Regions from separate parts of the Paenibacillus sp. FSL H8-0332 genome, predicted to be linked through region 1. Evidence: predicted binding sites of a transcription regulator. Region 1 holds the regulator's gene; the other holds the start of a gene.

Region 1 (4,295 bases):
CTATTCGTGCACGACTTCAATGTTGTTGTTCTTGGCGAATTGCTCCAGACGTTCACCCATTGCAGCGGTGTCATAACGGTTAATCAGCTTGGAGAAAATCCACTGCTTGCGCTTGCCCTTATACTTAATAGTAACTACACTGCGCGATAAGGTGATCTTCTCAATATCCGCCGCAGGCAGGAAGCGTTCGCGGTTGTATTTAATAGTAGAAATACGCGCACGTTCAACCTTAAGGAACGGACGGCGGAAGAACAGCAGCGCAGCGAGCAGGAAATACAGCACTACACCCAGCCAGTTGGCCAGAATCCCGCTTCCTTTTGCTTCATCAATCGAGCCGACCACCCAGAACATGATGCCAAGCAGCATCAATACAACGGGGAATATAATATTCCGGCCTTTGAAAATATCGATGCTTTTTGCGGTAGCCTTCGTGCTGGAAGCATAAATGGAATCCTTCCCCTGCTTCTTTCTTTGCTGGTTAATTTGCTTTGTGTTGCGTTGAACCATTCTTTCCCAAGAACGGGCCATGTGAGTTCCCCCTAGTCATCCTGTATTATCTATGAAAAGGCAACAGGCTAATGCTTAAGTCCGTTATTGCCTTCTTCATGCTCCGGATTGTCCACAATTTCGATGGTATTAAGCTGGGCCCGAAAGTTGCTGCGGATATTCCCCAGGTAAATCTCACGGAGCTTGGCACGTTCGGCCAATTCCTCTTCATTCAGGCCGCCGTTCTTAGCTTTGCGTGCCAGTTCATTGATGCGTGCGACCAATTCGTCAATATTCAATACGTTTCCCTCCCTCTAAATTCATTTTAACTTTGCCATGAGAAAAAGAGCTTGTCAAGGTCTACCCCCTGAAAGCTCTTTGAGTCGATCATTAGTCTGCTTCATTCCTTCAGTATAAAGGTAAAATCAGAATATCTCCGGCCTTAATGACGCTGTTCTCCAAATGATTCGTCTTCATTATTCCTTCTATATATACGGCTGTCTTCATGTCCTCAGGCTTGTTACTTAACGCAAGGCTCCATAAGGTATCCCCTCGTTCGACTACGATCCGCTTATCTGGCTTCATGGAAGAGACCGAACCGGCAAAAACATTCCCCACCACAGTGAATCCCGAAATAACAAGCATCAGCACCAGAACCATCTTCATCAGGCTGACCTGACGGAATAGTGATGATAGCGCAGCGAGACTATGAAGAATCGCATCCTTGATCTTGGTTACATAATTATGAGCAGTTGGATTACCGGGAGCGGACACCTTGATATCCTCATTATTATAGATGCTGTTGTATGTACTATACTTTAACATGATCATCATCCTCCAAACACATGTTCTTGCTTTCGAAAATAATATAACACGAACATGTGTTTCGATCAATAGTTTTTTCGGAACGTTTGTTCTCTTTATTTTCACTCTCTTATTTTCCTCATTTTAGAACTTATGTTTGTACGAACGGAAGTTCTATGTTATAATTTTCCCAAACATAGTATATGGGGTTGATTCCGATGTCAAAGATTTCTAGTCGTCAGCTGGCGATCCTGGAATTTATACGTAATGAAGTCCGCAGCAAGGGTTATCCTCCGTCCGTCCGCGAGATTGGCGAGGCTGTCGGCCTGGCCTCCAGCTCTACCGTGCATGGTCACTTGGACCGGCTTGAGAAGAAGGGCCTGATCCGGCGCGACCCTACGAAACCGCGTGCCATTGAGTTACTCGGGCAGGAAGATTCAGAGAATGTGCATCAATTCGTCCAGACCGTCACCCGCATCCCGGTAGTGGGTAAGGTTACAGCTGGTGTTCCTATTACAGCTACAGAGAATATTGAGGATTACTTCCCATTGCCTGCTCATTATGTAGGCGATAACAAGGTATTTATGCTATCTGTCCTTGGTGACAGTATGGTGGATGCCGGAATTATGAACGGGGATTATGTCATCGTGCGCCAGCAGCAGACTGCCGACAACGGCGATATTGTTGTAGCGATGACCGAAGAAGATGAAGCAACTGTTAAGACCTTCTACAAGGAACGGGATCATATCAGGCTGCAGCCGGAGAATCCGGCGTACGAGCCTCTTCGCCTTAACCGCGTTACGATTTTGGGACGGGTCATCGGATTATTCCGCGATATCCACTAATCTACTCCCCGCTTCAGAACAGGCTGCTCCGCACCATGCGAAGCAGCCTGTTTTCTGTTTATTTCACTTAGCGTAGTGGCAAAAAAGCCGTATGCAAACATTTGTTCGCATACGGCTTTTTTGCCACTTTTTCTGTGAACCGCTGTACGGCTCCGCACATATCCTGATATTAAAGGAGTGCTGATCTGTATGCCCAATTATCGAATTATCATCGATCTGTCACAGCGTATGCTGTACCTGCTGGATAATGACGTTGTCACCAGAGGCTTCCCTGTCGGCATCGGCAAAATGTTAACCGTCTCGCCAGTAGGCGAGTACACCATCATTAACAAGCAGCCCAATCCGGGCGGCCCGTTCGGTGCCTTTTGGATGGGTCTGTCCAAGCCGCATTACGGCATACACGGAACCAACGACCCGTCCTCCATCGGCCACATGGTCTCTCACGGCTGTATCCGTATGTATAACGCAGATGTTCTGGCTCTGGCCGCCACCGTACCTATCGGCACGCGTGTTACGATTAGAGAATAGACCGCAGCTGCAACCTGCTGCTCCCGGATCTCACGACAAAAACACCCCCGAAGGGGTGTCTTGTACGCATCATCTCAGCCACCAGGGCGGATACAGATTACAGCAGCACACTCCGTAACAAGCGAATGGCAGCTGTATTCAGGCGAATGGCTTCACGGATGGAGGCTCTGGCCGCCAATAGCTCTCTTCTGGCCCGCGAACCTCTAGGCACACTGCGCAGATTCTCATTGATTTCTTCAAGCCGCTCCAGCAGGATCGCTCTCTGGGTAAGCAGCACATTAATGGCTCTGCGGATTCTGTTGCGTTCTCTTTGGGTCATCTTAACACCTCTTTTACACTTGGATAGTATAAGAGATGCTGAATGTACCGTAGAAGATTGTGTGATTCGGCAGTAATGTTAGGAGCAGCGGTTAGCGGGCAGCGAATCTGCTCACTTCTTGTTCAATCGTACCCGGAATTCAAATTCATCGCGTCTATAAGTCATTCCGGCCAGCACTATGTACTCCGGTGTCCATTTCTGTACAGGTCCGGCATAATCAGCAATCACATGCGGTTTGCCATCAACCAGCTGAACGACGTAGACCTGTACCTGTGCCAGTGCGGCAGCGAATAGATCAGCATCACTGGACAGTACTTTATAAGCCGTATTCAACTTCGTTCCTCCTTGTTCCACAACCATGATATAAAGATTCCGCAACAATCTATTTAATTATACCGGGTTATGGAACAATATGTAAACCATATTTACAGCTTGATAAAAAGGATTTTGAACAATCCAATATATTTCTTAGTAGCCCCGCCATCCCCGCTAAAAAAATCGGTATTCTTAAGGTCCGGCACACTGAATACAGAGAATAAAATGTAGTTATCCCTCTCAGTCAATGACTCAACTACAGGCTGGGCTACCAGCTTGGTAATTCCGTCGCCTATTTCCTGATCAAGCGTATTCTCCAGATTCTTTACAGAATATTCACTGAATGCTTCCTTCCCCGGATTCGTAACAGCCATCACAACCAGAACAACAAGGATAAGGACCAGTAACGATTTACCGCCCGATCTTCTGCGGACTCTGCGTGCAGGACTCGGCGTATCATAACGCGAATTCATTCTTTTCCCCCTCAACTACAGAATATACAGCATCTCTTGCAACATGACCCCCAGTGGATTCATCATCATCCGGCACACGAACAGCATCCCATCTACAATTCCACTGCCTCCGATATCCATGCTGCTCCAATCCCACACCGGCTGAGCCGGTGCATCCAGCCCATATTGCTCCATAAGCCTCTCTCGGGTCTCCGCAGGCACAGCCACTCCTTCCGCCCCAGCCACCGGACCTATCAACGCCAGGATGAGCATCAGCGAAAGCATAATCTTATATGTATTCTTCATCATACACTCCCATATCTCCCACTCGAATTCTCTTCTGGTTAAGTATATAGGAGATGGAATAGTATGTAAAATGATTTGATTTGGAGTTATAATTCCTTTATATTATGATGTAAGGGCTTTGCTCCGTCTTCATCTTCACTCTCTCCCCCACACTTAAAAATCGGGAGAGTTTTTTTATTTAGGAGGTAAATGTATGAATGGAAATAAAGTTATCATCATTCTTCTGTCCATCTCCATACT
Region 2 (4,295 bases), 1.4 Mb from region 1:
AACGGGGAGCTTCCTCCGCCAGCTGTGCTGGCAGGCACGCAGAACAAATGGAGCTACCAGATGACCTGGGGCAAGATGCTGTACGAGCGCAATAAGGATGCAGTGATTCAGGCTTTTATGAGGAATAGTGCCGTATTCTCCAGAGATGATTATGCGGCCAAGGCTGCGGCGTATGCTTCTTCAGGAGGGGTACTCCCCAAGCCGGGCCTTTATGGACAGTACTATAACAATATTACGCTTAGCGGTACGCCTGCCCTCACCCGGACAGATGCCAATATTAACTTCGCCTGGAGGCAGGCGGCGCCTGATCCGGCTGTTCACGCAGATCTGTTCTCCGTACGCTGGAGCGGCAAAATAAGCGCTGCCTACAGTGAGACCTACACGATCTATTCGTATTCAGATGACGGAATCCGGGTATGGATCGACGGGAAGCTGATTATTGACAGCTGGATCAAGCAGAGCGGGCAGGAGCGGCAAGGCACAGTGAGTCTGATTGCCGGGAAGCTGCATGAGCTGAAGGTGGAGTACTATGAGAACCAGGGGGATGCGCGGGCGGTACTGATGTGGGAGAGCCCCAGCCAGGCCAAAGGCGTAATTCCGGCAGGAGCCCTCTATCTTCCCTAACAAGTGCAACGAAGCGTCAGATCTGCTCGCGGTAGCTGATGTTGTTGGCGATTTTCTCGTCACGCACGGCTTGGCGCAGGATATCCTTGACAGACTGAACCTTACGGATTCTATAGAAGGGGAGCTGTGGAGATGAAGCATCATCCGACAAAATGATCAGCGTCCCGATGCCCAGCATACGCTGCAACACCGACTGGGTGACGGAGAAATCATTGACCCGCAGCAGCTCGATTTCTTCGACATCCTTGCCGATCAGTCCGCTCTTCACCATAATCCGCTGGGACGTAATCGTATACTTGGTGGTATTCAGCCCGATCAGCCCCTTGAGACGGTCGGAGATGCCGGCAGGCTTGCCCTGCCATAATTCTTTTTCGGGACCGGAGCTATGGCCAGCCGCCGGACGCCGTGCTGCTGCCGGAGAACCGGCCTCTTCTGTACCTGCCCCGCATTCCCCGCAGAATTTGGCACCTTGCTTGTATTCCGCACCACATGCTGTGCAATAAGTCATAAGTAGATCTTCCTCTCCTTGAACGGATAAATTCATTATAGTATAACAGGAATTGCCAGTCATCAACGGGTTCTTGACCGCCCTTTCCCCCTGTGAATACGCTTAACCGCTGACATATGTTTCATTACGCCGAATTTTACATTAATTTCATTTGCACTTAACAAAAATCGATATTATTCTGTTAAGTGGAGGGATATTAACTATGAGACAAGCTTTACTTGCAGGACTGCTAGTGGCCGTCATGATACTCAGTGCCTGCGGCAATAACAGTGCTGAACCGGCGTCCCCGGAAGAGGTACAGGAGACGGTACAGAGCTTTTACAATGAAATGTCGAAATTCGACGAAATGGGCAAATCCTCGCTAGAGAACTTCAACACCACGCTAACCTCTTATTCCACCGGACAAGCGACAGACAAAGAATTCCAGAAGGCTGTGGACAGCTTCCAGGATACCGCATCTCAGCTTGCAGAGCATGTGAGCGATATCAAGATTGCGGGTGGCCTGCCGGATACGATCGAGAAGCTGCTTAGAGATTCGGTGATCGCTTTCCAGAGTGCCTATCAGATCAAGGAGAAGGCTTCCAAGAGCGCAGTATCGCCCGATGTGACCGCCGAGGAATTCGACGCGATGAATCAGCAGGCGGACGTAGCTATGCTCTACGGCATCTCCAAGCTGAATGAAGCCAGAGAAGCCGCCGGACTGATTGATCCGGAGCAAGCCGTGACAGGCACCGTGTCAGATGCAGGCACAGATGTCAAGCAGGAACCGGGTACTGGAAGCGCAGGGACTACGTCAGTGAAATAAGCAGAGACAAGACTTGTTATAGGCAAAAGGATTCAGATGAAGACGCTGTACAGCATTACTGTAGGCGTCTTTTTGCTGACGATTGAATTATTTGTCCAACCTTTTTGAGAAGTACTTAGGGGCCTCCTTGAAGCCTTGTCTTTCATAAAATGTATGAGCCTCTATTCTTCTGGCATGGCAATGAACCTGGATACTGGCACATCCTTTTTGGCGGGCAGAAGCTGAAGCGGATTCCACCAATTCCTGTCCAATTCCCTTACTTCTAGCTGAGGAGTCCACAACCAGATAACTAATGGAGGCGATATCTCCTCTCATGCCCAGTTGCGGGATATAATGTAGGGAAAGACAGGCGATAACACATCCTTCCGCTTCATAGACCATTAACTCTTCATTGGGGTCAGCAAGAAGTCTTTCTATATTCTCTTTCATAAAAAGCCTGGTATCCGGGTAACCTAACTGCGTCAATAGTCTGGAAATATCCTCTCGATCCTCCACATTTGCAGCCCTAATCATAAATTTCGTCTCCACTCCTTTTCTCACTCTTCACCTTAATGATGGCATCTAATTACCGAAATTACCAGAACCGCAGTATGGCTGTTTCAATGCAGGTGTGGTGCTAGTTCAACCTTATTTAATCAGCGAAAGCCCTCCTTCTGCGTCCTTGGACTGACATTAATTTCTGCTTGCCTAACAAGAAGAATTGCGGATATAATACAAACATACGTTCGGTACATAGGCAGCAAGATGATGCAGTCGGGGTATACACACACGGAGTGGGGGAATTGCAATGGGCAAAAAGCTTGAAGTGGGCGGTCTGCGGGAGAGCAGCCGAATCATGTTGACGGAGCATAAGCGCGGGATCAGGAGGGACGAACGGGAGACCTAGCATAGCCTGAAGCCGGTTCTGGACGAGCAGAAGCTGGAGGAGATTGAGCATACACTGGCCTTATCGCTAAGGAGTCATGTGCGGGTAACGCTAGTGCTGTATGATCCTCTGGAGCAGAGGAAGCTGAGCGGGTTCGTGACCTCCATTCACACCCACACGCGGGAATTCAAGCTGCAGTGGGCGGAGGAATGGAAGTGGCTGCTCGTAGATGACATTGTGGAGGCTTATATTGTCTGAGGGATGAAGGCTCTGCCTGTAAGCAGCGTCCTTAGTTACTCCCGTTCCTGGACTGGTCCGTCTTCTCATAGGCAATCAGCGTCACTTCCGGGTTCCCGGTCATTCGGGCAATTTGCGATTCCGCCTGACGGATCACCTCCACGACATCCTCCTGGCCGCTAAGTGCGGCTATTTTGTAGCTGTCGCTGTGAATATCCATGTTCAACCACCTTTCATGTATTGAGACCTACAGGTCCGCTAACTTATTCTGGCCTGTTATGGCGGAATCCATCCGGCTGAACAAGATCCCTGGAATACCGGGGGTCTTATTTCTGATTATACGGATAGTACATCCGAATTTTACGGGCTATATAGGTTATTCATACAAGCAATACGGGAAAAGGGGGCATTAACTATATAAGGGGGTGAGTATATGCTGACTTTTGAACAAGTGAAGAGTAAATCGGCCGGGAAGCTTGGCAATCTGCATCCGGCTGTGCTGGCGGGGGCCAATGAGCTGATTAGACGGAGTTATAACCGGGGGGTACCGATCCTCATTACGCAGGGAATGCGTACGATAACGCAGCAGAATGAGCTGTATGCTCAGGGAAGAACGAAGAAGGGCGACATAGTGACTAATGCCCGGGGAGGCGACAGCTACCATAATTACGGACTGGCAATAGACTTTGCGCTGCTCCTGCCGGACGGCAGGAATGTGTCCTGGGATATGAAACGTGACGGGGATGGCGACAAGGTAGCAGACTGGCAAGAGGTGGTGCAGGAGGGGAAGAAGCTGGGGTTCGAATGGGGCGGGGACTGGACCTCCTTCAAGGATTACGCTCATCTGCAAATGAGCTTCGGCCTTAGCATCCAAGACCTGAAGGCAGGCAGACGGCCTACTGCCCAGCAGAGTGCAGCCGCACTAAACCGTATAACCGGAGGTGAGCCAGAGGTGAACAAGGATATCCCGGTAAATATTACGCTCAATGGAAAGAAGCTGACGACCGGCGTCATGGACGATGCGGTAACCTATGCGCCTGTACGTGCGATTGCGGAAGCACTTGGAGCCAAGGTCACGTATAATGCGTCCAGCAAGACCGTGAACATTGTGAAGGAATAACTTCTCTGCATAGATGCTGTCCCGGATGGGGAAATTATCAGCGATTAACCACATCCATAAAGGGGGCACAACATTTTGAACAAGCTGATTACAAGCCTTGCCTGCGGTACGGTCCTGTCCATGAGTCTGCTCGGAG

The links. Region 1 encodes LexA, which represses DNA repair genes until DNA is damaged. Its sites were predicted from a motif close to CGAACATATGTTCG; they were not measured.
Region 2: the regulator LexA is predicted to act here: its motif matches at 2,652-2,665, upstream of NST43_RS22275 (YolD-like family protein).

What each region holds. Positions count from the first base shown of each region.
Region 1 covers NZ_CP150145.1:3,790,795-3,795,089, forward strand. The annotation lists gene NST43_RS16335 (hypothetical protein) at 1-528, opposite strand; gene NST43_RS16340 (DUF896 domain-containing protein) at 576-785, opposite strand; gene NST43_RS16345 (LysM peptidoglycan-binding domain-containing protein) at 895-1,311, opposite strand; gene lexA (transcriptional repressor LexA) at 1,509-2,135, shown strand; gene NST43_RS16355 (L,D-transpeptidase) at 2,325-2,663, shown strand; gene NST43_RS16360 (hypothetical protein) at 2,761-2,982, opposite strand; gene NST43_RS16365 (hypothetical protein) at 3,094-3,315, opposite strand; gene NST43_RS16370 (DUF4359 domain-containing protein) at 3,408-3,770, opposite strand; gene NST43_RS16375 (hypothetical protein) at 3,786-4,058, opposite strand; gene NST43_RS16380 (hypothetical protein) at 4,249-4,295, shown strand, end outside.
Region 2 covers NZ_CP150145.1:5,173,489-5,177,783, reverse strand. The annotation lists gene NST43_RS22295 (glycosyl hydrolase) at 1-624, shown strand, start outside; gene NST43_RS22290 (PH domain-containing protein) at 641-1,132, opposite strand; gene NST43_RS22285 (hypothetical protein) at 1,335-1,937, shown strand; gene NST43_RS22280 (GNAT family N-acetyltransferase) at 2,025-2,465, opposite strand; gene NST43_RS22275 (YolD-like family protein) at 2,830-3,060, shown strand; gene NST43_RS22270 (hypothetical protein) at 3,092-3,259, opposite strand; gene NST43_RS22265 (M15 family metallopeptidase) at 3,473-4,159, shown strand; gene NST43_RS22260 (WGxxGxxG family protein) at 4,235-4,295, shown strand, end outside.